DNA from 3 places in the Lysinibacillus sp. S1 genome. Region 3 is predicted to be linked to each of the others. Evidence: riboswitches for the same ligand, from Rfam matches in the RefSeq annotation. Region 3 holds a riboswitch; each other region holds the start of a gene.
What was found. A riboswitch is a leader RNA that binds a small molecule or an ion and turns the genes downstream of it on or off. The one in region 3 is predicted to bind S-adenosylmethionine.
Positions count from the first base shown of each region.

Region 1: it holds a riboswitch for S-adenosylmethionine, as region 3 does, so the genes downstream of both, metK (methionine adenosyltransferase) here and metA (homoserine O-succinyltransferase) in region 3, are expected to answer to the same signal.
Region 2: it holds a riboswitch for S-adenosylmethionine, as region 3 does, so the genes downstream of both, ACHZEU_RS18485 (methionine ABC transporter ATP-binding protein) here and metA (homoserine O-succinyltransferase) in region 3, are expected to answer to the same signal.

Region 1 covers NZ_CP173154.1:3,846,921-3,858,080, reverse strand. The annotation lists gene ACHZEU_RS19360 (alpha/beta hydrolase) at 1-751, opposite strand, end outside; gene ACHZEU_RS19355 (gamma carbonic anhydrase family protein) at 885-1,397, shown strand; gene metK (methionine adenosyltransferase) at 1,577-2,773, opposite strand; SAM riboswitch class I at 3,032-3,150, opposite strand; gene pckA (phosphoenolpyruvate carboxykinase (ATP)) at 3,540-5,126, shown strand; gene ACHZEU_RS19340 (alpha/beta hydrolase family protein) at 5,192-5,968, opposite strand; gene ACHZEU_RS19335 (NUDIX domain-containing protein) at 5,952-6,419, opposite strand; gene ACHZEU_RS19330 (aminopeptidase) at 6,622-7,545, opposite strand; gene ACHZEU_RS19325 (IclR family transcriptional regulator) at 7,557-8,318, opposite strand; gene ACHZEU_RS19320 (M20 family metallopeptidase) at 8,453-9,721, opposite strand; gene ACHZEU_RS19315 (DUF1177 domain-containing protein) at 9,714-10,667, opposite strand; gene ACHZEU_RS19310 (ABC transporter ATP-binding protein) at 10,702-11,160, opposite strand, start outside.
Region 2 covers NZ_CP173154.1:3,704,230-3,713,794, forward strand. The annotation lists gene ACHZEU_RS18450 (3-hydroxyacyl-CoA dehydrogenase/enoyl-CoA hydratase family protein) at 1-2,157, shown strand, start outside; gene ACHZEU_RS18455 (acetyl-CoA C-acetyltransferase) at 2,207-3,379, shown strand; gene ACHZEU_RS18460 (acyl-CoA dehydrogenase family protein) at 3,506-5,290, shown strand; gene ACHZEU_RS18465 (arsenate reductase family protein) at 5,475-5,831, shown strand; gene gcvH (glycine cleavage system protein GcvH) at 5,913-6,293, shown strand; gene ACHZEU_RS18475 (hypothetical protein) at 6,385-6,726, shown strand; gene ACHZEU_RS18480 (thioredoxin family protein) at 6,741-7,052, shown strand; SAM riboswitch class I at 7,109-7,212, shown strand; gene ACHZEU_RS18485 (methionine ABC transporter ATP-binding protein) at 7,295-8,323, shown strand; gene ACHZEU_RS18490 (methionine ABC transporter permease) at 8,313-8,981, shown strand; gene ACHZEU_RS18495 (MetQ/NlpA family ABC transporter substrate-binding protein) at 9,050-9,565, shown strand, end outside.
Region 3 covers NZ_CP173154.1:244,498-255,657, forward strand. The annotation lists gene ACHZEU_RS01260 (class I adenylate-forming enzyme family protein) at 1-1,140, shown strand, start outside; gene ACHZEU_RS01265 (short-chain dehydrogenase) at 1,202-1,756, shown strand; gene ACHZEU_RS01270 (YhdT family protein) at 2,010-2,273, shown strand; gene panF (sodium/pantothenate symporter) at 2,273-3,718, shown strand; gene ACHZEU_RS01280 (TSUP family transporter) at 3,759-4,529, opposite strand; gene ACHZEU_RS01285 (TrmB family transcriptional regulator) at 4,655-5,437, shown strand; gene ACHZEU_RS01290 (hypothetical protein) at 5,460-5,846, shown strand; gene ACHZEU_RS01295 (nucleotide excision repair endonuclease) at 5,898-6,269, opposite strand; SAM riboswitch class I at 6,473-6,584, shown strand; gene metA (homoserine O-succinyltransferase) at 6,708-7,643, shown strand; gene ACHZEU_RS01305 (endospore germination permease) at 7,683-8,831, opposite strand; gene ACHZEU_RS01310 (hypothetical protein) at 8,863-9,096, opposite strand; gene ACHZEU_RS01315 (Ger(x)C family spore germination protein) at 9,101-10,300, opposite strand; gene ACHZEU_RS01320 (spore germination protein) at 10,326-11,160, opposite strand, start outside.

The DNA of each region.
Region 1 (11,160 bases), 1.1 Mb from region 3:
ACATAAAAATCTCTTCGCGCTCTCCCTCATGAAATAAATTATGATAACAATTTGCCCATTCTTTAAACTGAAATTCCGTGAATTCCTGTTGATGAAGCCAATTTCGAGTTTGGCGAGTGTCCGTAATTTTATCCTTCTCAGCAGTCATAATTAGCATAGGCATATTAGGCATTTCACCTTTAGGTAGCATCACTAAATTTTTCATCATCTGCTGAAGTTCTCGATACCATTTCACAGAAACAACAGACATGAGGGGTACATCATCTTTCATTTCTTCTCTGCCTTCAACACTACGCGTTAATTTCTCTAATGTAATATCATGTGTCAACTTAACATTGGCTGTTAACGCACTTAGACTTGTTAAAGCATTTGTTAATTTACCTGGTAATAGCTTTAGTTGCAACCAAGGTGATGTTAAAATAATGCCTGCACATTCATATTGTCTCTTTTGCAGTGTATGGAGGATTAATGTTGCACCTAGTCCATGCCCTATTACAAAGGTTGGTAAATTATATGAAAAAGCATTTTCAATCAGGTTTCTTGTATACTTATTGTACAATTTGAAGTCTTCATCATGGACTCGAGCAAACCTTGCATTACCTCCATGATTCGGTAAATCTCCCATGACTATGTGGAAGCCTTCTAATCTTAATTTCTCTATCAGCCATGCATACCAACGGTGATTTTCATAAGCACCATGAAGAATAGCAATCACAGCTTTTGCTTGTCCATCAGCTTCCCATTTCCACATTACATAGTCCTCCTAAAAAATGATTACACTTTGATTATATCGAAATAAATAGCACATTTTAATTTTATATTTCCATAAAGTTGCGTATTTGATACGATAATACTACATTATAGAAAGAAAAGAGGCGATTTTCATGATTTATCCATTTAAAGATAAAACGCCAAAGATCGATCCGTCTGTTTTCATTGCTGATTACGCAACTGTTACGGGCGACGTAACAATTGGCGCCGAAACAACTATTTGGTTTAATACGGTTATTCGTGGTGATGTTTCCCCAACGATTATTGGTAAACGTGTCAGTATCCAGGATCTTTGCTGTTTACACCAAAGCCCAAAATATCCGCTCATTATTGAAGATGAGGTAACAGTTGGACACCAAGTCACTTTACATAGTTGTACAATTCGCAAAAATGCCTTAATTGGTATGGGATCCATTATTTTAGACGGAGCTGAGATTGGAGAAGGTGCATTTATTGGAGCTGGAAGCCTAGTACCTCCTGGTAAAGTCATTCCTCCAAATAGTTTAGCATTAGGTCGTCCAGCAAAAGTTGTCCGAGAATTAAATGCTGAAGATAAAGAGGATATGGAACGCATCGTACGAGAATACGCAGAAAAAGGTCAATATTATAAATCACTTCAGAAATAAATAACCTACACAAAAAATCAATACTAACGAAAAAATCCCTCGCGTTGTCGTGTACCGAATATGTTCACGAATCCTGTTGTGGTCGTTAAGTGAGATGAACAATAGGAGCAATGTTGCCCCTTTGCTTATTAATACATCAGAATAATTTTCTAATGACTTCATTACTTTAGTTCAATAGTTTATAAACGTGCTTTTTCTCGTAGCGCGTCTGCTCTATCAATTTGCTCCCATGGTACATTTAAATCTGTACGACCAAAATGTCCATACGCAGCAGTTTGTTTATAAATTGGACGACGAAGATCAAGCATTTTAATGATACCTGCTGGGCGTAAATCGAATAGCTCGCGTACCCATTCAACGATCTCGCTTTCTTTCACTCTACCTGTGCCAAATGTATCGACAGCAATGGAAACAGGCTGAGCAACGCCAATCGCATAGGCAAGTTGCACTTCAGCACGCTCTGCTAAGCCAGCTGCTACGATGTTTTTCGCTACATAACGTGCTGCATATGCCGCCGAACGGTCTACCTTGGTTGCATCCTTACCTGAGAAGGCACCACCACCGTGACGTGCATAACCACCGTATGTATCAACAATGATTTTACGTCCTGTTAATCCAGCATCACCTTTTGGCCCACCAATTACAAAACGGCCAGTTGGATTGATGAAGTATTTCGTATTAGCATCTAATAATTCACTCGGTACGACTGGTGCAATAACAAATTCTTTTAAATCTGCTTGAATTTGTTCAAGTGTTGCTTCTTCATCATGCTGTGTTGAAATAACAATTGTATCCACGCGAACCGGTACATTATTGTCATCATATTCAATCGTTACTTGCGTTTTACCATCAGGACGTAAATAGGCAAGTTCACCTGATTTACGTACTTCTGTTAAACGGCGTGCTAATTTGTGTGCCAAGCTAATTGGTAATGGCATTAGCTCTGGTGTTTCATTACATGCATAGCCAAACATTAAGCCTTGGTCACCAGCACCAATTGCTTCTATATCAGCATCTGTCATAGAGCCTTCACGTGCCTCTAATGCCTGATCAACACCTTGAGCAATATCAGGTGATTGTTCGCCAATTGCCACAAGCACCGCTAAGTTCTCAGCATCAAAGCCATATTTACCTCGTGTATAGCCAATTTCAGCTACAGTGTCACGAACAATACCTTTAATATCCACATAAGTAGAAGTAGTAATTTCTCCTGCTACTAATACTAATCCTGTTGTTACAGTTGTTTCACACGCTACACGTGCATTTGGATCTTCTGCTAAAATAGCATCTAAAATGGCATCCGAGATTTGGTCACAAATCTTATCTGGATGTCCTTCTGTTACACTCTCTGATGTAAACAGTCGACGGTTTGTCATTTGGTTTTCCTCCTAAATACTCTTACAATAAGTAGTTGTGTATGAATACGGTACTCATTACCCATGTCAAGTCCGCTCCTAAGGATTGAACTCTCAAGCCGTTACTGCTGCTTTTAACACGAGGATTTCGAAAGATCCGTCATTATAATAAGGAAAGAACTACATATACTTACCTTTACATTGATTTTTAACAATAAAAAAATCCTTTTCTCACGTTACTTTACATGAGGAAAGGAATAATGACTGCGTAACCTTTCACTCTTATCGTTCAAGGGATGTTCCCTTGCATKWSMTRYSCKCRAWCGCATGTCGTGAAATAGTTCATGCAGGTTGCCGGGTTTCACAGGGCCTGACCCTCCACCAGCTCGGGATAAGAGTATCCGTTCAATCTCATGTTACTGAAAAGGTCGAACGTTGTCAAATATTTTCTTATGTATTACTGTATAGAAAGGAAAGAACTTATTACACAAAAACTTTTCATACTTGGATGATGATGTAAATAGAAGCAAATTAATCCCTACAACATACCTAGCTACTTGTGGTAACATATGTGTGGCTCAATTTTCGTGCCTAATTACAGTAGGATTGATGGTATTCTACTCGAAAAACATTATTTTTTGTCAGCTTCTTGAAAAGCGGTAAAAACTCTAAAATAATTTCTTAATTAGTATAGATTATTTAAGCAATTGTGTTATACTATTTTTGAAATTAAGAAAAAATCCCTCTAAATCAAGGGAATACTATAAAAAAGGATGGTATTTAATCGATGAATTCAGTAGAAATTGCAAACGAACTGAAGGAATTATTAAACGGCGGTAACATTAATGTTCAACTTTCAGTACCACAATTAGCAGAAAAAGCTACATCTCGTGGTGAAGCAATGTTAACAGTAGATGGCGCAGTTCGTGCAGAAACTGGCAAATACACTGGTCGTTCACCTAAAGATAAATATACGGTAGAAGAAGAAAGCACAAAAGATCAAATTGACTGGGGTAAAGTCAACCAACCGATTTCTTCTGAAGTGTTCGATAACCTATATGTAAAAGTAATAAAATATTTAAAAGAACGTGACGAGTTATTCGTATTCAAAGGCTTTGCAGGTGCTGACAAAGACTCACAATTAAGCATTCAAGTTATCAATGAATACGCATGGCACAATCTTTTTGCTCATCAATTATTTATCCGTCCAACAGCAGATGAATTAGCTTCTCATGTTGCTGACTTCACTGTCATCTCAGCTCCTAACTTTAAAGCAGATCCTGCGGTTGATGGTACTGCTTCTGAAACATTCATCATCGTATCACTTGAAAAGAAAATTATTTTAATTGGTGGTACAGAATATGCTGGTGAAATGAAAAAATCTATCTTTGGTATCATGAACTACTTATTACCACAACAAGGTATTCTTTCAATGCACTGCTCAGCAAACGTTGGTGAAGCTGGCGATGTAGCGTTATTCTTCGGTCTATCTGGTACTGGTAAAACGACGTTATCAGCTGATCCTGATCGTAAGTTAATCGGTGACGATGAACACGGTTGGTCTGATAATGGTGTATTCAACATTGAGGGTGGCTGCTATGCAAAAACAATCAACCTTTCTGCTGAAAAAGAACCAGAAATCTACAATGCAATCCGCTTCGGCTCTGTATTAGAAAACGTAGCTGTTGATCCAGAAACTCGTATTTGTGACTATGATGATGGTTCACTAACAGAAAATACACGTGTAGCTTATCCAATCCAATACATTGAAAATATCGTTGATCCTTCTGTTGCAGGTCATCCAAAAACAATCATCTTCCTAACAGCTGATGCATTTGGCGTGTTACCTCCAATCAGTAAATTAACAAAAGAACAAGCGATGTATCACTTCCTAAGCGGGTTCACTTCTAAACTTGCTGGAACTGAACGTGGTGTGACTGAGCCAGAACCAGTATTCTCTACTTGCTTCGGGTCTCCATTCCTTCCACTTCCTGCAACAGTATACGCAGAAATGTTAGGACAAAAAATTGACGAGCACGGTGCACAGGTATACTTAGTAAACACTGGTTGGACTGGTGGCGAATATGGCACAGGTAGCCGTATGAAACTTTCTTACACACGTACAATGGTCCGTGCAGCAATCGATGGTAAATTAGCAGATGTTGAAACAACACAAGATGCTGTGTTTGGTTTACACATTCCAACAGCGGTTGAAGGTGTACCTTCAGAAGTGTTAAATCCTCGTGAAGCTTGGGCAGATAAAGCTGCATACGATGCAAAAGCTGCTGAGCTTGCAGGCTTATTCAACGATAACTTCAAGAAATTCTCGAACGTTTCTGAAGCCATCACTACACTTGGTGGTCCATTAAAATAACGTCTATATAAAAGACAAAGGGAACAATTTATTCGTTCCCTTTGTCTTTTTGTTTTCTCTATGCTTTATTGTTGTTTCATCCACTTGCAAAGAGCACGGACAGTTTCACGATTTTTTGCTGGTGGATATTGATGTGCATAGTTAAGATCATACCAAGTTTCGAATGATTTATTTGCTTCCTCTAAAAAAAATGCCAATTGTCTGGCATGTTCAATATCCACATTTTCATCACGATAGCCATGAATGATAAGAACGGGAGCTGTTATACGCTCTATCTCAAAAAGTGGTGTTCTTGCATCATACGCTTCTGGTACACGATTAGGTGTTCCTCCAATAACGCGCTTCATCATTCTGCGCATATCTGTACGTTCCCAATAAGTGGCCGTTGCATCAGAAACACCTGCCCATGTTACAACAGAAGTAATATCCCTTCTTAAAATAGCTGTCCACAGAGCCATAATACCACCTCGTGAAAAACCAAAAACATGGATATTGTCATTGCAGAATTGTTTGAGTACATCTACGGCATAGACCGCATCGTAACGGTCTGCCCCCGCAAACTCGTCACGCCCCTCTCCCCCACGATTCCCACGATAATATGGGGCAAATACGATAAAGCCCTGCGCATCAAATTGTGCAATACGAGAGGGTCTTACCATCCCTATGCTTTGCATGCCGCCTCTTAAATATAAAAAGCCATCATATGTACCTTCAGTCTTTGGCTCTGCTAATAGTCCTTTTATACGTAAGCCCTGTGAAAGATAGGTTATTTCCGTTAAACGGATAGCTGGATTTGGTGAAGGATAGGGGCGTTTTTCGATAATATCACCATTGTGTGTCACGATGTTTCAGCTCCTCCAGCATTTTCTTCATCCCCTCATCCTTCATGTGAAAACTCAAGTTAGGATGCTGAGCAAATTCTTCATCCGTTAACCAAAGCATGCCTGACGTTTCTAAATCAAATTCTATATCCTCTTGCGCCAAAAATTGTGCAGTGAAAACGGATTTACAAAAAACGATTTCATCATACACTGCATACTCTGCAAACCATTGAAGATTTTTCACATGAACACCCGTCTCTTCAAAAACTTCTCGAATCGCCGCCTCCTCTAAGGTTTCCCCTTCTTCTAATTTCCCTCCTGGCACTTCTACACCACGTCGTTTATGGACAGTACATAACCATTTATTTTCATGCTTTAAAAGGACAAGGACGTGTTTAGGTTCTACTTTAAATTCGCCTCTTGTAAAACTCAAATCTACTTGTAGGCCATGTAAATCTGTAAATGTTAACATCTCTTCAACCTCACGTTCTTTCTTGTTGCAAAACAAAAGTTACTTTCTTTATTATTACTTCTATTTTATGGACGGAATTTAATCATCATTCCTATTCCTATCTATATTAACTATATTGTAAACCTACAATGACAAGCAACCCTAAGCTACAGTCTTGTAAAGCATGAAAAAAAGCGTGCTTCATAGGAAGACACGCTTTTCTTTAGATTACTTGCTGACCGTCAAAATAGACGATAGGACTTTTCACAACACAATCAATATGAACATCTGACGCATTGGCTCCACCAAATGGCGCATTACTGCCAAAAGCGATATGGATGGTCCCATACACCTTCTCATCCTCTAATACATTGCCACATAGGATAGCACTTTTATTGGCTCCGATGCCAAACTCTGCAATGACTCTACCATTGCCTTCACCAAGTAATGCCAGTAGTCGTGGACCATCAGGACCGATTGCTTCTTCTAAGCGACCATTCTTTATTTTTAATAATAATGGCTCCTTTAAGACACCAATATTAGCAATAGAGCCATCTACTAATATCTCTCCATTCGCAGATGTTTCTATTGGTGCAATATACGATTCTCCTGAAGGAATATTCCCGTACTCACCAGGTTGACGAATAACCCCTGTGGACCGAATTCCGAAACGGCCGTCTACACTAAACGTCAGCTCATGACCATCCTTGACAATACGAATTTTTTTTGTCGTATTAAGTAAAAGGACATATTTTTCTACCGTAGCTTCGATCTCCTGTGCATCTGCATGAAGGGCACCTTGCTCTAACATCTCCAATGTTACCCCTGGCATTGTTGCAACACGTCCACCCTTTTCACAGGCATGTTTACGAGCCAGTGTATGTGTTAGGGAGTGGGAGGTAATACACAGTGTAACATCGGCATTTGCCATAAGCTCAGAAACTGCATGGATTGGTTCCTGCCCAGATTTCTCTAACAGGGGCATCACCATGAACATTGTATTTGCAGTAATTGACAGTCCAGCTTCATAAAAAATTTTCGCGATGTCTTGTTTGTGGCTATCTGTCAAAATTAATAGTGACTCAGAAGATTGAACATTTAAATTGCCTTTTAAAACATTTAGTGCAATATCATGTAAGTGATGCATAATAGGGCTCCTTAATTAAAATTCAAATGATATCTACGAATAATTCCTTCTATTTCATTTCTAGCTTCCGTTAAAGGTCCCAAAAAATCAGGAACACGTTGCTCTGTAAAACGATAAATTGGTCCAGAAACGGTAATAGACGCTACGACCTGTTCCTCACTATTAAATATAGGCATAGCTAGCGCCAATACATCGACCGAATACTCACTGTTACTAAGTGCATAGCCACATGTTCTAATTTTTTCTAGCTCTGCCCTTATTTCTGTGGCATCTGTCATCGTATTATTTGTATAAGCTGTTAATGGTTCATCTATGACCTTTGCAATTTGCTCTTCATTTAAAAAAGCAAGCATTGAACGGTAAGATGCTCCTACATACAGTGGCGATCTACTTCCTCTTGAAACTGTAAACTTCACCTTATTTACAGGCTCTGCTTTCAGTAATGTTAACGCTTCCAGTCCATTCAGTACGGTAAAAATAGCTGTTTCACCAGTGACATCCTTTAATTTCTCAAGAACTGGCATACATAGCTGATCTATGTTTAATGAATCATACATATTCATACCTATTTCCCATAATGCAATACCCAGAGAATATTTTTTTGTTATAGGATCTTTTGTTATAAACCCATTATTTTCGAAGGTTTCAAGAATGCGATATAAATTTGTATGATTCATGTTCATCGCCAGTGCTAACTCTCGACCACCCCATGTGGGCTTTTCCTTTGTAAACATTTTTAAAACCGCAATTGATAAATTTAATGTCTTTAGCATATCTCTCATCCTTCTGAACTATTTATCTGTACAAACGGCTGCAAATCTCTCTCTTAAGGGGGAAATAATCGACAGATTTAGCAGCCGTCAGCACCTGATATCACTTTATCAAAAGTAAGAGAGTAGCTAATCTCTTACTTTTGATATAGGAAATCAACAGCAGCAGTTATATAAACTTTTGCACAGCGTACGATATCCTCAACACGCACTTTTTCATTATAACCATGAATACTTGGTAAATAAGCTGGGCCGTATTGCAATACAGGAATATCATATTGTCTGAAATGACGAGCGTCACTGCTTGCCCATTGCATGACACCATATGCCTCTTGCCCTGTAACATATGATATATTTTCCACTATCGATTGGCATACAGGATTTTCAGCAGGCGTATAATTGGCGACGCTTTTAAAGCCAAAACGTTGGATTGAATAATCGATAGCCAAGCCATCTAGTTTAGTTGTCAAGATTTCTGTTACTTCTTCTTGTGTAATACCAAATGGTAAACGACAGTCGACCTGGACCTTACAGTAATCTGGGATTACGTTTGACTTCGTACCTCCCTCAATTGTACCAATATTTACAGTAATTTTCTCTAAAACTTCTTGATATTTCAAGCGATCTTTCTCCACTTCACGCATGTATTTTTTTGATACTTCGATAAGTGGCTGTACCTCTTCAGGAATTGTGATTTCTACATCCCATAGTGTACGAATCTCTTGTATAGCTCGGATTGCATCAACAATGGCATTTCGTCCAGCCAATGGTGATAGGCTTCCATGACCAGGTTCCCCACGCACCTCTAATTCAAACCAGTAAGATCCCTTTTGTCCAATAGTTGGGTTTAAAGGTGAAGAGGGCTCAGCGATTAAACAACCATCTCCCTGCACATAGCCTCGCTCTAACAGCCAAGGAACACCAAATTCACCGCCAGTTTCTTCATCTGGTACGATCGCCAAAGTTAATTTCCCTGGTAGTTCAATGTTCAGTTTCTTTAATAACTTTGTTGCAAAAATAATACCTGCTAAACCGGCTTTCATATCACTCGCCCCACGTCCAAGCATCCAGCCATCCTTCACTTCTCCTGAAAACGGATCAAAATCCCATTTTGATAGATCACCGACAGGAACAACATCGGTATGGCCACAATAAACGAGTTCTTTTCCTTCCCCATTTCCAATAGAAGCTACTAAATTAAACATTTTATCAGCAGCTTCATATTTTTGATAAGTAATGCCTACATCATTTAAATAGTTTTCGATAAAAGCTGTTATTTCAGTCGTATCCCCTGGAGGATTGACACTTGGAATTTGAATGAGCTTTGAACAAAACGCTATCAATTCATCTTGATGATTTTCAACTGCCTCTACTAATTGAACTTTAAGTGCTTGTAAATCATTCATGTGTGTGTACCTCCTTTCCTTTCGTTTGTAGATGACTCATGCTACCATATAAGCCTTTCATATGTGTAAATTGTGTTTCATCAAAGAAAGAGCATTTATTAGCACCGTAAGTTTTTGCTACCTCTAACACAAATCGCACAACATTTTCTACATCTGTGACATGGGTTGCACCTGTTGCACAGCCTGCCACAACAGATTCAGTTGTAATCGCTACACCTACAACAGGGCTAGATGTTGCAACTGCTGGTTGTAAAATACTATTGATATGGAATAAACCATTACCATATGGTGTAATGTCTTGCATCGTGATTGGCAGGACAACTGGAGAAATGCCAGCAGATTGTGTATATACGTGCAATAAATCATCACTAATTTTTAATATGTAACCTTCTTTGACAGTTGGCGTTATCGCAAATCCTTTATGGTTACATACTTGATTGCCTTTTGTTGTATCAATTGATAGAATAGCATCCATTGTATCTTCTACTTCATTTTCGTTCATGACACTAATATCCACTGGCGAGTTCATAAATGGCACTGGCTCATGTGGTAAGGTTGGAGCTGTTGGACAAATATGTGTGGAGAAAATAACGTCACCCTCTAATTGATCACCCTTTAAGGCCATATCAATAGCTTTTGCTGCTCCTGCCAGACATGCCAGTGCGCCGTCTCCATCTGATACAAAGCCTGTCATTTCAGGGCGTGCTCCGATACCACCTAATCGTCCAATAATTCCTAATGTAGGTGCATTTCCGCCAGAGGATTTGCCATTCTTTCCTTTCACGAGGACGCGAACAAAATCTGTTGAGCCGCTTTCGCCTTGAATAGTTTTTACCTTGACATCTGCTGTGGAATCAATATTGTGTAAATACTTCTTAATCGTGTCTCCGTTTACATAAATACTATCCATTACCTCGTATAATTCAATAACATGCTTCAATGACATAATCAGTCCGCTCCTTTTTCTGCTTCAATAAATTTTATCTTTCGTTAAATTGATGTACTTCTTGCTGTATCGACTTATATAAATGACACGATACTTGATGTGTAGCTGATACTGTATCAAGTGTCGGTTGGACCTCTGCACATTTTTCTGTAGCAAAACGACAACGCTTATGGAATGCACAGCCACTCGGGGGATTAACCGGGCTTGGAACATCGCCAGATAAAATAATACGGTCCTTTTTATCAAAAGGATTTTCCTTAGGTATGGCCGATAACAAGGCTTGTGTGTAAGGATGCTGAGGGTTCTTATAAATTTCCTTGTATGTGCCAATTTCCACTATTTTTCCTAAATACATGACAGCAATACGATCACACATGTAGTTCACCACATTCAAATCATGTGAAATAAAAATATAGGTTAAACCGAATTCTTTCTGTAAATCTTTTAATAGATTAATAACCTGAGCCTGTACAGAGACATCTAATGCTGAAAC
Region 2 (9,565 bases), 1.3 Mb from region 3:
CTTACTTCTAAGAAAAATTTATCACTACTATCAGTTGGCAACTTTGAAGACGATCTAGGGAAACTAAAAGATGTAGATTGGATTATTGAGGTTGTTGTAGAAAATTTACCAATTAAACAAAGTCTTTATGAAAAAATTGATGCGGTTCGTTCACCAGGAACAATCATTAGTTCAAATACATCTGGTATTAGCATTAATGCGATGGCAGAGGGACGTTCAGATGATTTTCAAAAGCATTTTCTTGGCACACATTTTTTCAACCCACCTCGCTATTTAAAATTATTAGAAGTGATTCCTGCCAATACAACTCGACGTGCAGTTTATAGATTGCTTAAACCGTTTGGGGAAACTGTCCTTGGTAAAGGAGTTGTACATGCAACAGTTCTACCAAACTTTCGTGACAGCCGCATCGGGAGGTGTGGTTTGGTGAACACGTCACATGCTCTGTTAAAAGGTGGTTACTCTGTTGGCGAGGTAGACTCTGTAACAGGTCCGCTTATCGGCCGTCCAAAGTCTGCAACTTTCCGTACGCTAGATGTAGTTGGTTTAGATACATTCATTCATGTAGCGAAAAATGTTTACGATCAAACAACAGGTGAGGAGCAGCAAGTATTTGCAGTACCTGAATTTTTACAAAAAATGGTCACAAACGGTTGGCTAGGAGCAAAATCGGGTCAAGGTTTCTTCTTAAAACAAGGAAAAGAGATACATGAGATTGATCCAGCAACCTTAACGTATAGTCCAGCCAAAAAATTAAAAACACCTTCTATTGAAATGGCAAAACAAACTCGTGGATTGGCCAATAAAGTGAAGGCGTTAACCTATGCAAAGGATCGTACAGGCGAGCTATTATGGGGGATTTTTGCACCGACGCTCCTTTATTCTGCACAGCTGCATGGGGAGATTGCAGATGATATCGTAGCCATTGATAACGCGATGAAATGGGGATTCGGCTGGCAACAAGGGCCATTTGAGATTTGGGATGCTATAGGCGTAAAAGACTCTGTGGCGAAAATGGAGGCTGAGGGCCGAGAGGTACCTGCTTTTGTCAAAGAGATGTTAGCAAATGGCGTGGAGACATTCTATACAGAATTAGACGGAGATTTAGCTTACTATAATGGTTCACAATATGTGAAAGTGCCAGTCAATGAAAAAGAGATTAATTTAAAACGTTATAAGAAAAAGCATGGTGTGATTAAATCAAACACAGGTGCTAGTTTAATAGATTTAGGGGATGGAATTGCATTACTGGAGTTCCATTCGCAATCCAATGCAATCGGCTTGGATATTATTCAAATGATTAACTTTGCGGTAGATGAAGTAGAGGCTAACTATAAGGGCTTAGTCATCGGTAATCAGGGGAAAAACTTCTGTGTTGGGGCAAATCTAGGAATGATTTTGGTAGAAGCACAGGATGATAATATATTTGAGCTAGATTTCGTCATTAAAGCATTCCAAGATGCTATGCAGAAAATTAAATATTCACGTAAGCCTGTTGTAGCAGCACCGTTTGCCATGACATTAGGCGGAGGAGCAGAGGTTTGCTTACCAGCTGCACATATTCAAGCAACAATGGAAACATATATGGGCTTAGTGGAAGTAGGGGTTGGATTAATCCCAGGTGGTGGCGGAAATAAAGCGCTCTATCAGAAATTCCTAAAGGGCTTACCAAACGGCGTAGAGGTAGACTATCAACATATTGCTAATAAAGTATTTGAAACAATTGCGATGGCGAAGGTTTCAACATCTGGTGAGGAAGCACGTGAAAATAATTTCCTAAACTTTGCGGATGGTATTTCAGTTAATCCAGATCATCAATTGTATGATGCGAAGCAGGTTGCATTAGCACTTTACGAAGCGGGCTATCAACCACCTGTACCAACAAAAGTGCCAGTGGTCGGTGCATCAGGCTATGGTACATTACTCATCGGTGCGCAAGGGATGTTTGAGTCAGGCTTTATTAGCGAACATGATTTAAAAATTGCTAAAAAATTAGCTTATGTTATTGCAGGTGGAAAGGTTCCGTACGGCACATTAGTCGATGAGCAATATTTATTGAACTTAGAGCGTGAGGCATTCCTTAGTCTTGTTGCTGATCCGCTATCACAGCAGAGAATGCAACACATGCTGTTAAAAGGTAAACCACTTCGTAACTAATTGACGAAATAGATCAATCTTGCACATGAAACAAAGGGGGATTAATACGATGCGTGAAGCCGTTATTGTAGCAGGAGCACGAACTCCAATTGGAAAAGCAAAAAAAGGTTCTTTAGCAACAGTAAGACCAGATGATTTTGGTGCTGTTGTAGTCAAAGAAACATTGAAAAGAGCAGGCTATGAAGGGCCAATTGATGATTTAATTTTAGGCTGTGCAATGCCAGAAGCAGAGCAAGGAATGAATGTAGCACGTAGTATTGGGGCACTAGCTGGATTACCAGATACAACGCCTGCTCTGACAATCAATAGATTTTGCTCATCAGGTTTACAGGCAATTGCTTATGCAGCAGAGCGAATTATGCTAGGACACTCAAAGGCTATTCTTGCTGGTGGTGTAGAATCCATGAGCATGGTGCCGATGGTAGGGAATACACCACGTTTAAATCCGACTTTAGCAGAAACGGCTCCACAGTATTATATGGGCATGGGGCATACAGCTGAGGAAGTAGCTCGTCAATATAATGTTAGTCGTGAAGACCAAGATGCTTTTGCTGTTCGCTCGCATGAGCTTGCTGAAAAGGCAATTAAAGAAGGTAAATTCAATGATGAAATTGTACCAATTGAAGTGGAACAGCATTACGTAGACGATAACAATAAACCACAAGTGAAAAAATTCACATTCAGTATGGATGAAGGTGTACGTCCAGGTACATCAGTTGAAGGTTTAGCCAAACTACGTCCAGCTTTCCACGTAAAAGGCAGTGTAACGGCGGGCAATGCCTCTCAAACTTCTGATGGTGCAGCAGCTGTACTAGTAATGGATCGTGAAGAGGCTGATAAGCAAGGACTGACACCAATGGCAAAATTCCTAGGCTTTGCAGTTGGCGGTGTACCTCCTGAAGTAATGGGTATCGGGCCTATCGTGGCAGTGCCAAAAGCGTTGGAAATTGCAGGTTTATCCATCGAAGATATTGATGTATGGGAAATCAATGAAGCATTTGCTTCACAGTCATTACAGGTGGTACGTCATTTAGGCATCGACCAAGAGAAAGTCAATGTCAATGGTGGAGCGATTGCATTAGGTCATCCACTAGGCGCAACGGGAGCTATTTTAACATTAAAGCTAATTCATGAATTGAAGCGTCAAGGGAAGAAATATGGCGTAGTGACAATGTGTATTGGTGGCGGCATGGGTGCTGCTGGCGTATTTGAAATTCTATAATTTTTGCTAGATCAGCTTGAGGTGTACTGTTTACGGTTGCCTCCGAACATTGTATACGTCAAGCTTTTCTATACATGATCATTAGGGGAATCAACTAACAAAAAGATATATTGGGAGGAATTAATCATGACTGAAAAAACAACTGATTTCATTAAAGGTGGCGGATTTCTTATTGAAGATGTGGAATTAGATCGTGTATTTACACCGGAAGATTTCACTGACGAGCATAAAATGATTGCTAAAACAACAGAGGAATACGTTACAAATGAAGTTTTACCAGTAGTGGAAAATTTAGAGCACCATGAATTTGAGCATTCAGTGCGTCTCCTAAAAAGTGCAGGCGAATTAGGCTTACTTGGAGCAGATGTGCCTGAAGAATACGAAGGGTTAGGATTAGACAAAGTTTCTTCAGCTTTAATCGCTGAAAAAATGTCTGTTGCAGGTGGTTTCTCAATCACACATGGTGCCCACGTTGGTATTGGGTCATTACCAATTGTTCTATTCGGTAATGAAGATCAAAAGAGAAAATATTTACCTAAGCTTGCTTCAGGTGAATTAATCGCTGCCTATGCATTAACAGAGCCAGGTTCAGGTTCAGATGCTCTAGGTGCAAAAACGACTGCAAAATTAAATGAAGCTGGCACACATTATATTTTAAATGGTGAAAAACAGTGGATTACGAATGCAGGCTTTGCTGATGTATTTGTGGTCTACGCAAAAATTGATGGCGATAAATTCTCTGCCTTTATCGTAGAACGTGCCTACAATGGTGTTTCAGTTGGTCCTGAAGAAAAGAAAATGGGGATTAAATCATCATCAACTCGTACATTGGTATTGGAAGATGCGGAAGTACCTGTAGAAAATCTATTAGGCGAAATTGGTCGTGGTCATATCATTGCGTTCAATATTTTAAACATTGGTCGTTATAAACTAGGCGTGGGCACAATTGGCGGATCGAAACGTGCATTGGAGTTAGCTATTCAGTATACAAACCAACGTCAGCAGTTTAAGACAAAGCTTTCTGATTTCAATCTGACAAAAGAGAAATTATCAACGATGGCTTCTCAATTGTATGCTTCAGAATCATTAAACTATCGTACTGTGGGTCTATTTGAGGATCGCTTAAGCCAATTAAGCCTAGAAGAGCAAAAGCAAGGAAAAGTGATTGCAGGTGCGATTGCTGAATATGCTATTGAATGCTCTATTGCCAAAGTATTCGGTTCAGAAACATTAGACTATATTGCAGATGAAGCAGTACAACTTCATGGCGGTTATGGCTTTATGGCTGAATATGAGGTAGAGCGTATTTACCGTGATTCTCGTATTAATCGAATTTTTGAAGGTACAAACGAAATTAACCGCATGATTGTACCTGGCACATTTATGAAAAAGGCGCTAAAAGGTGAGCTACCATTATTACAAGTTGCCCAAAATTTACAGCAAGAGCTGCTTATGCTAATGCCAGAGGATATCGGTACAGAGCCGTTAGCACAAGAAAAATATTTAGTGAAAAATGCCAAGAAGATTGCTGTATTAGCTGCAGGATTAGCAGCACAACGCTTTGGTGCAAAGCTTGATCAAGAGCAAGAAGTATTGGTAAACATTGCGAATATAGCTAACCAATTATTTGCAATGGAATCAGCTGTCTTACGTACAGAAAAAGCAATTGCTCGTGACGGTGCTGAAAAAGCACATCAAAAATTGCTATACACACAAATTTTCTGCCAAGAAGCATTCGCAGAAATCGAAAAAGAAGCAAAAGACACAATTCTTGCTTCAGCGGATGGCGATGCAGCCCGTATGACATTATCTGCACTGCGTAAGCTAACGCGTAATAATCCATATAATTTAATTGCGAAGAAGCGTGAGGCTTCCGTTAAATTAATTGATGCTGAAAAATATATTGTTTAATAGTGCAAATTTAACCTAGCTATCTGCAAAAGATAGCTAGGTTTTTTTATATGAGATGGATAATCGTAAAAGGAGCGGATAAATTTGCACAACTGGTGGATAAACTTACAAAAAAGAGTGAAGTTCACCATTGAAAACAACTATGATGGTATACTACAGAAAAAGACAGAAGAGGAGCATTGTAATGACGATTCAATTTTTCCATTATCCGAAATGTACAACATGTAAAAAGGCACAGAAGTGGTTAAATGAGCATGAGGTTTCCTATGAAGAGGTACATATCGCAGAGCAACCTCCCACTAAAGAAGAATTAACAGCTATTTGGCAAGCTAGTGGACAGCCTTTGAAGAAATTTTTTAATACCTCAGGCATGAAATATCGTGAGCTTGGTTTAAAGGACAAGTTAGCAGAAATGACGGAGGATGAGCAGCTTGAGCTACTTGCTTCAGATGGCATGTTAATTAAACGTCCCATCGTGACAGATGGAAAAAAAGTTACTTTAGGTTTTAAAGAAGTAGATTTTGAGCAAGCTTGGAAATAACCGTATTAAACCTTGTATTTATAGGAGAAGTATGGCACACTGAAAGTGAATATATTACATATTTATGGAGGGGTTTTTTGCATGAGCACACCTAAAGACTTACGATACTCTGAAGAACATGAATGGGTAAAAGTAGAAGATGGAAAAGTACGTATTGGTATTACTCACTTCGCACAATCTGAATTAGGAGATATCGTATTCGTTGAGCTTCCACAAGTTGGCGACGAAATCAAAACAGATGATCCATTCGGTAGCGTAGAATCAGTAAAAACTGTTTCTGAATTATATGCACCAATCTCAGGTACTGTAGTTGAAGTAAATGCAGATTTAGAAGATAGCCCAGAATTCGTTAATGAATCACCATATGAAAAAGCATGGATGATCGTTGTTGAGCCTGCTGACGCATCAGAAGTTGAGAAACTAATGACAGCAGAGCAATACGAAGAAATGATCGCTGAATAAGACAAGCCATAATCGAAAAACGTCGGAAACTACCGGCGTTTTTTGTTATATAATGACTTATAAGTGGGGATCTCTAAATGGAGGTGGCGTAATGTTCGAGGGAAAATGCTTGATAGTAGAAGGGCGCTCAGATAAGCTACAAATTGAGCCTATTTTGAATGAGAATGTTACAATACTATGTACGAATGGTACAATTGGTGTGCATCAATTAGAAGAACTACTGGATCCCTATGAGGGCTGTGAGCTATTTACTTTTTTTGATGCAGATACTTCTGGTGATAAGCTACGTGCATTAATGGACAGACATTATCCAGAGGCTGAGCATCTGCGCACAATGCCAACATACAAGGAAGTAGAAACGACACCAAGAAAAGTGCTAGCAATGATTTTACTGCGTGCACATTTTTCAATCCATAATGAATATATTTTGTAAGGTTGCGTGAGTAAATGGAAGAATGGTCAATAGAGCAGTGGGAAGCGGCTAAACAGTCGGGAGAGAAAACTGCATTTTATTTATATACACCGATGTGTGGAACGTGTGCAGTGGCATCTAAAATGATGTCCATTATTGAGCAATTACTGCCACAGCTACAAATGGGTAAAGCAAATATCAACTTTTTGGAACACATAGCTTATGAGCATCAAATTGAAAGTGTTCCCTGTCTACTCATCAGTGATGGCGGAAAAGTGACAGAAAAGATTTATGCTTTTCAATCCGTACCATTTTTATATGAATTGTTAAAAAAATCAATTGACTGAACTTTACTAGCGTGGTAAAGTATCAAATATATTATTAAAACATTAAATATATCGAACTCTTATGAAGAGTGGCGGAGGGAAGTGCCCTATGAAGCCCGGCAACCATCACAATGTGAAAAGGTGCCAAATCACCCAAAGATTTTTCTTTGAAAGATGAGAGAACGGTTTAACGTATCATACGTGACCCCTTCTACTTGTCTGTGAGTGAAGGGGTTTTCTATATGAGAAAAGGAGTATTCGCTATGATCCAGCTTCAAAATATTACAAAGAAATACAAAACAGCAAATGGCGAATTAACGGCAGTCAAAGACGTCAACCTTACTATTAATAAAGGTGAAATTTTTGGCATTATCGGCTATAGTGGTGCTGGTAAAAGTACCATGATTCGTTTATTAAACGGTTTAGAGAAACCGACAGCAGGAACAGTAACGGTGAACAATCAAGAATTTTCATCGATAAAAGGGCAAAAGCTTAGAGCAGCTAGACAAAAGGTAAGTATGATTTTCCAGCATTTTAATTTACTTTGGTCAAGAACAGTTGCCGAAAATATTGCATTCCCTTTAGAAATCGCAGGCTTCCCAAAGGCCCAACGTGAAGCGCGTGTGAAGGAATTAATTGCCCTTGTACGCTTAGAAGGGCGCGATAACGCATATCCATCCCAGCTTTCCGGGGGACAAAAGCAGCGCGTACGAATTGTACGTGCATTAGCGAATAATCCAGAGGTTTTACTATGTGATGAGGCGACATCCGCACTCGACCCTGAAACAACGGATGCAATTCTTGATTTACTCGTAGATATAAATGAACGCTTAGGCTTAACAATCGTCCTGATGAACCACGAAATGCATGTCATCCGCAAAATTTGTCATCGTGTAGCGGTGATGGAGGCAGGCGAAATTGTGGAACGTGGTGAGGTATTACAAGTCTTCCAAGCCCCACAGGCGGCTATTACTAAGAAGTTTGTATCTCAAATTACCGACACTAAGGAAACACAAGATACGGTAGCACAAATTAAAACAAACTATCCAACTGGACAACTTGTCAAATTGATTTTTGTTGGTGAAAAAACAGAACAGCCTGTCATCTCACATCTTGTGAAACAATTTGATGTAGAAGTAAGTATTGTTCACGGAAATATTTCACAAACAAAAAATGGTGCATATGGTACATTGATTGTGCAAATTGATGGCTCTCAGACAAATGTCACTGAAGCCCTTCGTTATTTAAATACAGTGGAAGTACAGACGGAGGTGATTGAAAATGCTAACTAATCTCTTTCCGAATGTAGACTGGGAAAATATGTGGCAAGCTACGTATGAAACTTTATACATGACAGCTATATCAACGGTTGTGACATTTATTCTTGGGTTAGTCATTGGTATTGTTCTATTTCTAACTAGCCCCAATCAGTTATGGGCAAATAAAATCGTTAACTTTTTAACAGGATCACTCGTTAATATTTTCCGTTCCATTCCATTTATCGTATTAATTATTTTATTAATTCCATTTACGAAGTTTTTACTAGGTACAATTCGCGGTGCCAATGCGGCATTACCTGCTTTAATTATCGGTGCAGCACCGTTTTATGCTCGTATGGTATTAATTGCGTTACGTGAAATTGATAAAGGTGTGATTGAAGCAGCCCGTTCAATGGGAGCAAAAACTTCTACAATTATTTGGAAAGTATTGGTTCCGGAATCATTACCAGCTTTGATTTCTGGTATCACTGTAACGGCTGTTGCTCTTGTAGGTTATACAGCGATGGCAGGAATTATTGGTGCAGGTGGTCTTGGTAACTTAGCTTTCTTAGACGGCTTCCAGCGAAATCGCCAAGATGTGACATTAATGGCAACTATTTTGATCTTAGTAGTCGTATTTATTATTCAATGGATTGGTGATTTAATTACTGAAAAAATTGATAAACGCTAGCACGAAAATGAGGTTATTCCGGTTTTTACCGCTAACATATTTAAAACAAATACAAGGGAGTGTCATAAATGAAAAAGTTATTAGCAGGATTATTTTTATCAATACTTGTACTAGCATTAGCAGCTTGCGGTACAGATAAAAAAGAAGATGAAAAATCAGCATCTGGCGATCAAACAGATAGCAAAGAAAACGTAACATTAAAAGTAGGTGCTTCTAATACACCACACGCAGTTATTTTAGAAAAAGCAAAACCGATCTTAGCTAAAGAAGGCATAGACCTTAAAATTGAAACGTATACAGATTATGTTCTACCAAACCAAGATTTAGACTCAAAAACACTTGATGCAAACTATTTCCAGCACATTCCTTACTTAGAGCTACAAATTAAAGACAATGGCTATGATTTCGTTAATGCAGGTGGCGTTCATATTGAACCAATCGGTATTTACTCTAAAAAATATAAAACGTTAGAAGACCTGCCTGAAGGCGCAACAATTTTACTTTCTAATTCAGTATCTGACCATGGTCGTATGCTGTCATTGTTAGAGGCTAAAGGCTTAATCAAATTAAAAGAAGGCATTGAT
Region 3 (11,160 bases):
TGTCCCTTAGTTTTAGAAAAAATGTTTTCACTTTATGTTAGCCAGCATGAGAAGGAGATACAACCAAGTAGGCAAGACGTGGATGTGAATGATCCATGGTTAATGATTTATACAGGAGGCACGACGGGTCAGCCAAAGGGGGTAGTGTTATCCTTTCAGTCGGTCAATTGGAATGCCATGAATACTATTATTAGCTGGGGTTTACATGCTCAAGATCGGACATTAAATTATATGCCGATGTTTCATACTGGTGGCTTAAATGCTTTATGCATCCCCTTACTGATGGCGGGAGGAACCGTCATTATTGGCGATAAATTTGATGCAGAAGAGGCACTACAAGCAACGAACCAATATCAAACGACAATTTCTCTTTTTGTGCCAACTATGTATCAAGCAATGATTGCTACGAAGTATTTTCAGGAAAATCAATTTCCTTCCATGAAGGTATTTTTATCTGGCGGTGCCCCGTGCCCTCATCCTATTTACGATGCTTTTTATAATAAGGGATTATTTTTTAAAGAGGGATATGGTTTAACAGAAGCAGGACCCAATAATTTTTATATTGACCGAGAGCGTGCCTATGCAAAAAAGGGGGCTGTCGGGAAAAGCATGCAATTCAATGAAGCTAAAATCATCAGTCATACAGGAAAAAGTTGTGCACCTGGAGAAGTAGGAGAGCTATTGGTAAGAGGGAAGCATATGTTTCGCTTTTACTGGAATAACAAGCAAGAAACTGCCAATATCCTGCAAGATGGCTGGTTGAAAACAGGGGATTTAGCGATGATGGATGCGGAAGGCGATTTTTATATTGTTGGGCGTAGAAAAGAAATGATAATTTCAGGTGGTGAAAATATCTATCCTCAGGAAGTAGAACAATGTCTACTACGGCATCCAGATGTGCGGGAGGTGGCCGTGATTGGTGTAGGTGATGACTATTGGGGTGAGATCGTGACAGCTTTTATTGTTTGTCCCCACCAAGTAGCCTCTCTAATAGATGATCTTAATGAGCTATGTCATCAACAATTAGGACGTTATAAGATTCCAAAACAAATGATTTTCTTAGACGAACTACCAAAAACAAGCGTTGGTAAAATCGATAAAAAGGCATTGTATAGGCTTGTCGACTCATCGATCTGTTAAGTATGATGAGAAGGAAGAAACGCTCGTCTTTCTAAATCCGAAATAAGAGAGGGACACATAAATGGCCCACGCATTAGTTATTGGTGGAACAGGGATGTTGGCTGACACATCCTGTTGGTTAGTGAATGATGGCTACCATGTCTCAGTAATTGGACGTAGTGCCCATCGAATGGAAGATTTGCGAAATAGAACAACCAAACCCGCACTTCTAACGCCGATTTTAGTTGATTATTGTAATATAGCCTTATTAAAAAAGAAGCTAGAAGAAACGCTTAAGCATAATGGGCCCATTGAATTGGTCGTTGCTTGGATTCATTCCTATGCGGATACTACATTAGAGAACATCTCCAATGTAATTTCAATAGAGAATAACGGGGAATGGAAACTGTTTCATGTGTTGGGGAGTAAGGCGAATTTAAGTGAAGTCCAAGAGAAATTGAAGCTCCCTGCTCGTTCGCAATACAGGCAAATCCAGCTAGGTTTTATGATGGAAGAAGGTCATGCGAGATGGCTTACGCATGAGGAAATATCGCAAGGTGTCGTTGCTGCTATTCAACAGGATCAACCTATCCATATTGTCGGGACGCTACAACCTTGGGAAAAGCGACCATTATAAACTAACTAACCTTCGTCTAACTAGATGGACGAAGGTTTTTACTTATCTCCATTATCAGTTTGTTGTAGATGTCTACATAATTGTGAGGGATAGTTAGGTTTGTGTGAAAAACGTCAGGATCAAGCAACTTTCTTCTCCTTACCTTTTACTTAGTATAACAAAATCATTTCCATATAACTTATCCTTATTTACTCACATCTCTTCCCATCAGACCGACATATCAGTAAAATAGAGTAGGTTAGGGGGATTACATGTGAAAGATCAACGCTTTAAAATAGCGCATCGAGAGGCGCTTATCGGAATTGGACTCGTCCTAGTCAACTTTGCGATTTGGTTTGGCTTTGCCTATGGATTAGGTTCAGGAGATCCAAGAAATTATACGTATGTATTTGGTTTTCCTGCCTGGTTTTTCTATAGCTGTATCGCTGGGACAGGCTTTATGATCCTTCTTATCTGGATTGTGATGAAACTCTTTTTCAAAGAGGTACCATTCGATGATGAGGAGGTGGATCGCTAATGCATTGGCAAGTTGTATTTCCATTGCTATTATTTTTAATTATTATTTTTGGAATCGGTATTTGGGCCAATAAGCATGTCCGCTCCTCTAATTCATTCCTGCAGGAGTATTTCCTAGGTGGTCGTGAAATGGGTGGTTTTATCCTTGCAATGACGATGATTGCTACATATGGCAGTGCGAGTAGTTTTATCGGAGGACCGGGTGTAGCCTATACAAAAGGACTTGGGTGGGTATTACTGGCAATGGCTCAGCTACCAGCAGGTTATTTTGTACTCATGATTTTAGGGAAAAAATTCGCCATTATTGCTCGTCGTTACCAGGCCATTACGTTAATCGACTTTTTACGTGAACGCTACAAAAGCCATGTCATTGTTATTTTATCAGCCATTAGTATCATTGTTTTCTTATTTTCGGCTATGATGGCTCAATGGGTTGGGGGTGCACGCTTAATTGAGTCATTAACTGGCTTAAGCTACACAGCAGCACTGTTTATTTTTGCGATTTCCGTGTTAGTATATGTGATTATCGGAGGCTTTCGTGCGGTTGCACTTACAGATACGGTCCAAGGTTCAATTATGGTGATTGGTACAATTATTTTATTAATCGGCACGATTGTGGCAGGTGGAGGCATCGACAATATAATGGCCTCACTGGTCGCTGAAAATCCTGACTTTGTGTCACCATTTGGCGCACAAGGAGATTTAACGCCTCTGTATGTCTCAACATTTTGGATTCTCATTGGTGTAGGGGTTGTAGGACTTCCGCAAATTGCGGTTCGTGCGATGAGCTATAAGGATTCCAAAAGTATGCATCAAGCGATTCTTATTGGCACGATTGCCATAGGGACAATCATGTTTGGCATGCATTTAATTGGGGTGTTAGCCCGACCTGTCTTACCGGGCATTGAGATTGGTGATAAAGTCATGCCGCTCCTGACATTGAAGGTATTACCGCCATTTTTAGCAGGAATCGTTTTAGCTGCACCAATGGCTGCGACAATGTCTACGGTTAATGCTTTACTAATGCTTGTCAGCTCTACAGTTGTCAAAGACATCTATTTAAATTATATGAAGCCGAAAGCTAGTGATGCAGAGATAAAGCGTGCAAGCTTTATTGTAACAACAGTCATTGGCCTAGCCGTTGTCATCTTTGCACTCAATCCACCTGATTTATTAGTGTGGTTGAACTTATTTGCCTTCGGTGGACTAGAGGCTGTCTTTATTTGGACAGTCGTTTTAGGATTGTATTGGAAAAAAGCGAATAAATACGGAGCGATTGCGTCAATGATTTCAGGCATGTTGTTGTATATTATGATTGATCGGTTTTATCCTTCTGTCTTTGGTATGCATACAGTCACGATACCAATTGTCGCATCCTTCTTTATTTTTGTGATTGTCAGTTTGTCCACTAGTCATAAATTTAAAAACGAAAAGCTTATGATTTAACGCCAAAACGCCACAGATTTCAAATTCTGTGGCGTTTATTTTAATGCATCATAAAATCATAGGCATTTTTCGCAAGTAATGTCATTGTAACGACAATAAATAGTGTGCGGACAAAGCCACTTCCTTTCTTGATTGCCATCCGTGAGCCAAGCATAGCCCCACCAATTTGCGCAATGCCCATGACTAGACCATAAACATAATGAATTTGACCTAAGTAGGCAAACATACAAACACCAGCCACATTACTCGCCAAATTTAAAAACTTTGCATTACCAGCCGCCTTTAAAAAATCAAAGCCTACCAGTAAGAAGCTAAAGATTAAAAACGACCCTGTGCCAGGACCAAGAAATCCATCATAAAAACCAATAGCAAATAATAGCAGCATAAATAAAAACAAATGTTTTTTAGATAGATTTTTTACGGTAGAGACGGCACCCCAATCCTTTTTAAAGATCGTATATACCCCAACAACCGCCAGCATAACAAGCATTAATGGCTTTAGTAATGCTGGATTAATCAGATGCACAGTCCAAGCACCACATAATGATCCGATAAATGCTAGTGGAAAATATTTGAGGACAGAGCGAATGTCCAGCTGGCCAGAACGATAGAAAGAAATAGAGGAAGTGAGTGAGCCCATAGCTCCTGCTAGTTTGTTCGTGGCAACAGCAGCGGCTGGATTAGGCCCAACAAATAGTAAGGCTGGTAGTGAAATTAAACCGCCCCCTCCCACTACTGAGTCAACAAAAGCCGCCAGAAATCCAAAAGAAATTAATAGTATTAGAATATGTACATCGATTTCAAACAACATATGACACCTCTTTAAATTTAGTTACTACTGAAATAGTAACTAAATTTATTTGCGCTGTAAACCCCATTTTTTCATTGGCAAATCTTCACATTGGTAGCCTATAATAAAGATAATGGAGGGATTACATGGAGGAATTAATCACCCAGCTGAAAGAAATGGGTTTTACAGAATATGAAGCAAAGGCCTATACGGCACTTGTTCAGCAAAGTCATGTCAGTGCTTATCAGGTTAGTAAAAATTCTGGCATACCACGTGCAAGAGTGTATGATATTTTAAATATCCTTGTAGAAAAGGGCATCGTGTTAAAAGAAGAGACCGCAGAACAAACGACCTATTCGGCAATGCCTGTGTCTGTGTTCTTACAGCAAATGCAACAGCGCTGGGAGTCGAATTTTACGTCTATAAGCGGGAAATTAGAGAAATTAGAGGAAAAAGTACAGGAAGCTGAGCCTAAAGTGGTCATGCTGAAGGGCAAGGAATCCATTATCAACTATTGTCAGTCACTTCTAAAGAAGGCGAAGAAAAAAGTGATGCTGTCGATGTGGGAAGATATGTATGATGCCTTACGTGAAGATTTGCAAGAGGTGGCGCTGCATGTTCCTGTTCATGGCATTACGTTGTATGTAGGAGAGCATCTCGCCTCAATTGACCAGCATAGAGCCACACATTATACAAAAAAAGCATCTACACCGCATTGGTTTATCTTATCGATAGATGGTCAGGAAATGATTTATGGTCATTCTCCATCTACCCAAGAGACGGCCTTTATCACCAATGATCCGGTTCATATTTATTTGTTAGAGGATTATATATGGCATGATGTGCTCATCAATCGGTTAGTAAAACGTGATGATCAGGAGTTAGAAGACTGGATTGCTAAGGAGCGTAAAGCTTTTTTCTTAGAATAGTCGTATAAGGAAGGGGAGTTACTTGAAAAAATTCGTGTTGCTAGGTTTAATGAGCCTACTAATGCTAGGAGCCTGTAATGCTACACCACCTACCGATCCACCAACGATTCATGAGCTAACGGTTGTCCCAGATAATGTCCAAAAAAATATCGTTTCTAATGACAGAATACAACTATTGCATGAAAAGGATGCTCCATATTACCTTGTTTATTATTCAAAAGGGAATGTATTGGCAAGTATTACAGCTGAGGGAAATAGGCTTATTATCCAGTTAGAAGAAGGCAGCGAGCAAAGGAAAGAGGCACAACCCTATGTTTTTAAAATCACCGTCAAGAATCCTGAGCTTGATACCATTGATTTGCGAATAAACGGTCAGAGTACGCCAATTGATCGTATGACCATTATGTGATAAAAGAAACCGAAATCCCTTTGATGAGATTTCGGTTTCTTTACGTGATGCCTAATAAAAGACTTTGTCTACGTTATATTTAGAGCGGAAAGTATTAATCGCATATGTTTCGTAAATTTCACGTTCCATTGGATCTTCTACTTCATAGACTTCAATTTTGAACACTTCATCACGATGGTTTTTCATCGGAGATACATTATCCTCGAAATGTTTTTTAATACGTTGACGAATTTTACGTGCTTTCCCAACAAACAATAGCTCATTCTTGTCATTATAGAATAAGAAAATGCCGCCTTTATCTCGTGTGATTTTATGGAAGTCAATAAAACCAAAGTAAGGTGTGATCGGCACATCACCTGGTTTTAAGTCTTGTTCACGTTGACGGATTACTAGATCTGGTTTTGGAAATTCAATTTTAATCAAACTATTCACGTTCCTCTCTCTTACTAAAAGTATATGGTAACATAATTACGGCATGTTTACCATAAATTTTAAATGCAGAAACACCACATATAGCAAGCTTAGTGTACATCAAATGACCAAGGAACATGCACATGAATCACAAAATATTCTATGAATTATTGATATTCTAACTAGTTCGTGTTACAATTCAAGATAATTAAATAATCTTATCAAGAGAAGCTGAGGGATTTGGCCCGATGACGCTTCAGCAACCTCTAACAATTGTTAGAAAGGTGCTAATTCCAGCAAAGGATTTTTTCCTTTGAGAGATAAGAGTGGACGTGAAAAAAATCCTTCTCATTCTATCTCGTATGGAATGAGGAGGATTTTTTAATTTCGTTGCATTCTACGCAAGCAAGGTTTGCTAAAAGAGAGTGATTATAGAGAGGGGAAAGCAAGATGCCAATTAATATTCCGAAAAATTTACCAGCTGGAGAACATTTACGTGAGGAAAAAATCTTCGTCATGGAAGAAGATCGTGCGAAAACACAGCAAATCCGTCCATTAAATATATTAATATTAAATTTAATGCCTGAAAAAGAAAAAACAGAGCTCCAATTATTACGTTTATTGGGGAATACACCATTACAAGTCAATATTACCTTTTTGAATACAGCCACACACGAGTCTAAAAATGTGAGTAAATCCCATTTGCAGCTTTTCTACACAACGTTCAATCAGATTCGACACCGACGCTATGATGGTATGATTATAACTGGTGCGCCAGTAGAAAAAATGGCTTTTGAAGAGGTCAACTATTGGCAGGAAATTTCAGAAATTATGGATTGGTCTAAAAAGAATGTGACATCCGTGCTACATATATGTTGGGGGGCACAGGCTGCATTGTATCATCATTATGGCATTGGGAAGGTTGAGCTTTCTGCTAAATGCTCAGGCGTCTATTCCCATGTGATTACAGATTTAACTGTAGATTTGGTACGTGGCTTTAGTGATTTATTTACTGCGCCCCATTCACGCTATACATCTGTTTCGATTGACGAGGTTCGCAATCATCCAGATCTACGATTATTATCCTATTCAGAGGATGCTGGGGTATTTATTGTACAATCAAAAGATAATAAAAATATTATGATTACGGGGCATCTAGAGTATGATGCGACAACGCTAGCCGATGAATACAGTCGCGATGTGGCGAAGGGCATAGATATCGCCGTTCCTGTAAACTACTTCCCGAATGACGATCCGACACAAGTGCCGATGAATACATGGCGTGCCCATACGCATCTATTATTCTCTAACTGGTTGAACTACTATGTTTACCAAGAAACACCATATGAATGGGATTTTGTAGATGAAATCGAATATCATATTTAATTAATAAAAAGTCTAATTTCTTTTCTAGCTTAGAAGAAATTAGACTTTTTGATTGTCATTTTCTGTTTCCTGCTGAGGTGTTTCGTTATTTTGAGCCTTGGATTTACGATTGCGAATAACTACCACAATCAACAAAAGTATAGGTAATAAAATGGTGAAAATAAAGGAAAAGATTGGCCAAATTTCATTATTATAATTAGTAGAATGCACAATATCTGGATGAACAATTTGAGAAAGTCCAATAACAATTATCCCCATCGGTATAATGAGTGGGCGATGATCCTTGATCTTTAAAATTTGTGCGAGGCCAACAACGGTCGTATAGAAATACATAAATGTACGAATATATATAGACGTAATCCACATAAATGCCATAATGATTTCAATGCGCTGTAAAAAATTCCCTATAGATATTCTTTGCGCTAAGGCATAGCTAGGAAATGTCCTTGATGCAGTGTTTTCAGGACCTAATACAAGAATTGATAGGACAATCAACGTAACTAAGACGATTCCGCCAAGGATTGCCCCAATATATAGCCCTTTCTGTGCAGACGGCTGTACATTGACGCCAGTAGGATAGAGCATCAATAATACAAGTAATGGAAAGGAAAAGATACTCATAAAGCGTGCAATACTATAAAACATAGATGCTTTGGTCGCTTCTAGTAGAGGCTGAATATTCTCAAATGTAATTTGAGGGGTAATACTAATGACGAAAAAAATAAAAATAAAGATAAACAATGGGAAGAGGATTTCTGCCGAACGGGCAAAGGTCTCAATCCCTAAATAAGCGGCATACATAATAAGGATACTGAACAGTAGGGCAAATGCTAATGTCGGTGTCTCTGGCATAACTTCCGTTTTCATGAAAATACCGATAAAATAAAGTAATTCTCCAGCCGAAAGAAAGGTCATAATCAGGAAACAAATCGCTGTGATTTTCCCGAAAAAACGCCCAAGAATTTTTTCATTGGCCTCGATAAAGTTTAGGGACGGTGTTTGATTGGCCAGTGTTAAAAATAATTTTAGAACCAGTAAACTGAGCAGAACACCAATGCTTGCCGCTATCCAAGCATCTTGCTTAGCGGCACCAGTAATACTCGAAGGGATAATTAAAATCGCTGTACCGATAGAATAGAGAAAGGTAACGATTGTAAACTGTCTTGAACTAATTATCTCTTTTTCCATCAAGCTACCCTCCGTTTCTCAGTCCATCTTTCTATTTTGTGAATGACACAATGTAATCCCTAATCGGTGTGAAGATAAAGGTAATCAAATCTAATGGGCTAGGAATATGGATTTTAAGGGCAATCCCCATATTTAAAGCCGTTCCAATAAATAGCAAAAAGGAGAATACAATAATGGCTTTTCTATCCTGTTGCTTTTTTAGCTTTGGAATAAAAACAAGAGCAACAATGATTGCAATAATCAAGATAGCTACTGCTAGTACCATCTCATTACTCCTCCTTTGGCTTGTTTAATAATGAATTTTGCATCGTACCTGAACCTTGGGTTGTTACCTTTACATGAACAGCCACTGCTAAATCTGGAAAAATGGAAGTCCAGTCATCCTTAATTTTTTTCCACTGCTTTGGATCTGCCCGATGTAGGGCATCCCCAAATCCAAAAACATCGACTTCATATTGCTGTTGAATTTTCTCTACTGTTTTTTCAATGTGGTCATCAATACCCTGGGCTGTTTTTTTATTAACGTAATCAATCGATTTATTTTTGGTAAGATCGATATCACATTCGACCTCTCCAACATTCTGCTCTACATTAATATGGACATCGATTTTCGGTTTCCCGTTTTTAAATGACCCTTTCACCTTTGTAGTGGATTGGGTGATTTCAGTAGACAAGGTCCCTTTATTAGGACAGGCGATGATTTCTATCGTACTTTGAATTTTGTCATTAAGAAAACTAATACTTTTGCTTTCGCTTTCAGTCAGTAGCCCTATATATTTATCCCCTTTAAATACTGCTAAACCTGTATAACGTAATAGCACAGGTGTTTTAACACGTTGCACATTTGTTTGATCTACCCCTAATTTCTTATCGCCATGAACTTCAATAGCAGAAATTAACGCCCCTTTATGCTTATTGGTTAACGTATTGACTAATTCATCAATATTAACAGCTATTGTGGAGCCCCAAGCCTTTTCAGAGACATCAAGGGAATTCAAGATTTTATTAGCAGGAACTTTTTCGATGGGTGTTAGTACATTTAATACTTCCTTCGCTGTTGCTTCGTGAGACATAATGACGTCGAAATCCTTACGAAATTCATGGTCCCTTACAATTAAATCAAGTGCATCACTAATGCCTTCTTTCGCGAGATCTTCCCCTAATACAACCACTTGAAGGTGGGCAAAATAAGGTTTTCGAGCTGCAATAGTCGTCATTTTCCGAATGGCTTCAAAGATGGTCTCGCCTCTCGAATGATAGCTAACGACAGGAGAGCGTTGAGTGGAAGCTTGGCGCACTGAGACTTCACTAGGATCAACAATTTGAACTGTAATTTCATATTCCTCATCTATTTTGTCAATGCCAAATGCTACGACTATGGCCAATTCATTTAATTCACGCTTACTCCAGCAGCCACTTAACAGTATTGTGAGGATACATAGTAAGCAAATCCAGTTTATTTTTGCCATATTCCATTCCTCATTTATCCAGTTGTTATTTCCTGCTTTTTACATTGATATATTTATGTCCTCTAACAATATTTTTTTGATTGACCAAACGAGGTCGTGTAAGTAACTTTCTACGCGGGAACAGCAGAAACGCATCCTTCTGATCCTGTAATACCAACGGTGCGAATGGGCTTAAATAAGGTACACCAAATGAACGAATGCTACATAGATGAAGAATAATTAGCATAATGCCAAACATTACACCGAATAAACCAAACATAGCAGCTAAAATCATTAATGGGAAACGTAGTACACGAATCGTATTCGATAAGCCATAGGCAGGGAATAGAAAGCTACAAATCGCTGTTAAGGCTACAATAATTACCATTACAGCGGAAACGACGCCTGCATCAACTGCTGCCTGACCAATAACTAAAGTACCTACGATGGATACCGCAGGACCGATTGTTCGAGGCATACGAAGTCCAGCTTCCCTTAAGACCTCAAAGGCAACCTCCATAATAAGCGCTTCTACTACTGCAGGAAAGGGTACGCCTTCCCTTTGTGAAGCAATGCTAATTAACATGGGGGTCGGTAGCATTTCCTGATGAAAGGTAGTAATCGCCACATACAAGGATGGTGCTACTAATGCTAGACTGATACCAAAGAAACGCAAGATACGTACAAGTGAGCTAATCATCCAATGCTGATAATAATCTTCTGCTGATTGTAAAAAGGATGTAAATAGCGCTGGAACGACTAAGACAAAAGGTGTGCCATCAACTAGAATCGCCACTTTGCCATCTAATAATTCACCTGCGATGACATCAGGTCGTTCAGAGTTGTAGACGGTTGGAAACATAGAGTTTTTTGAGTCTTGA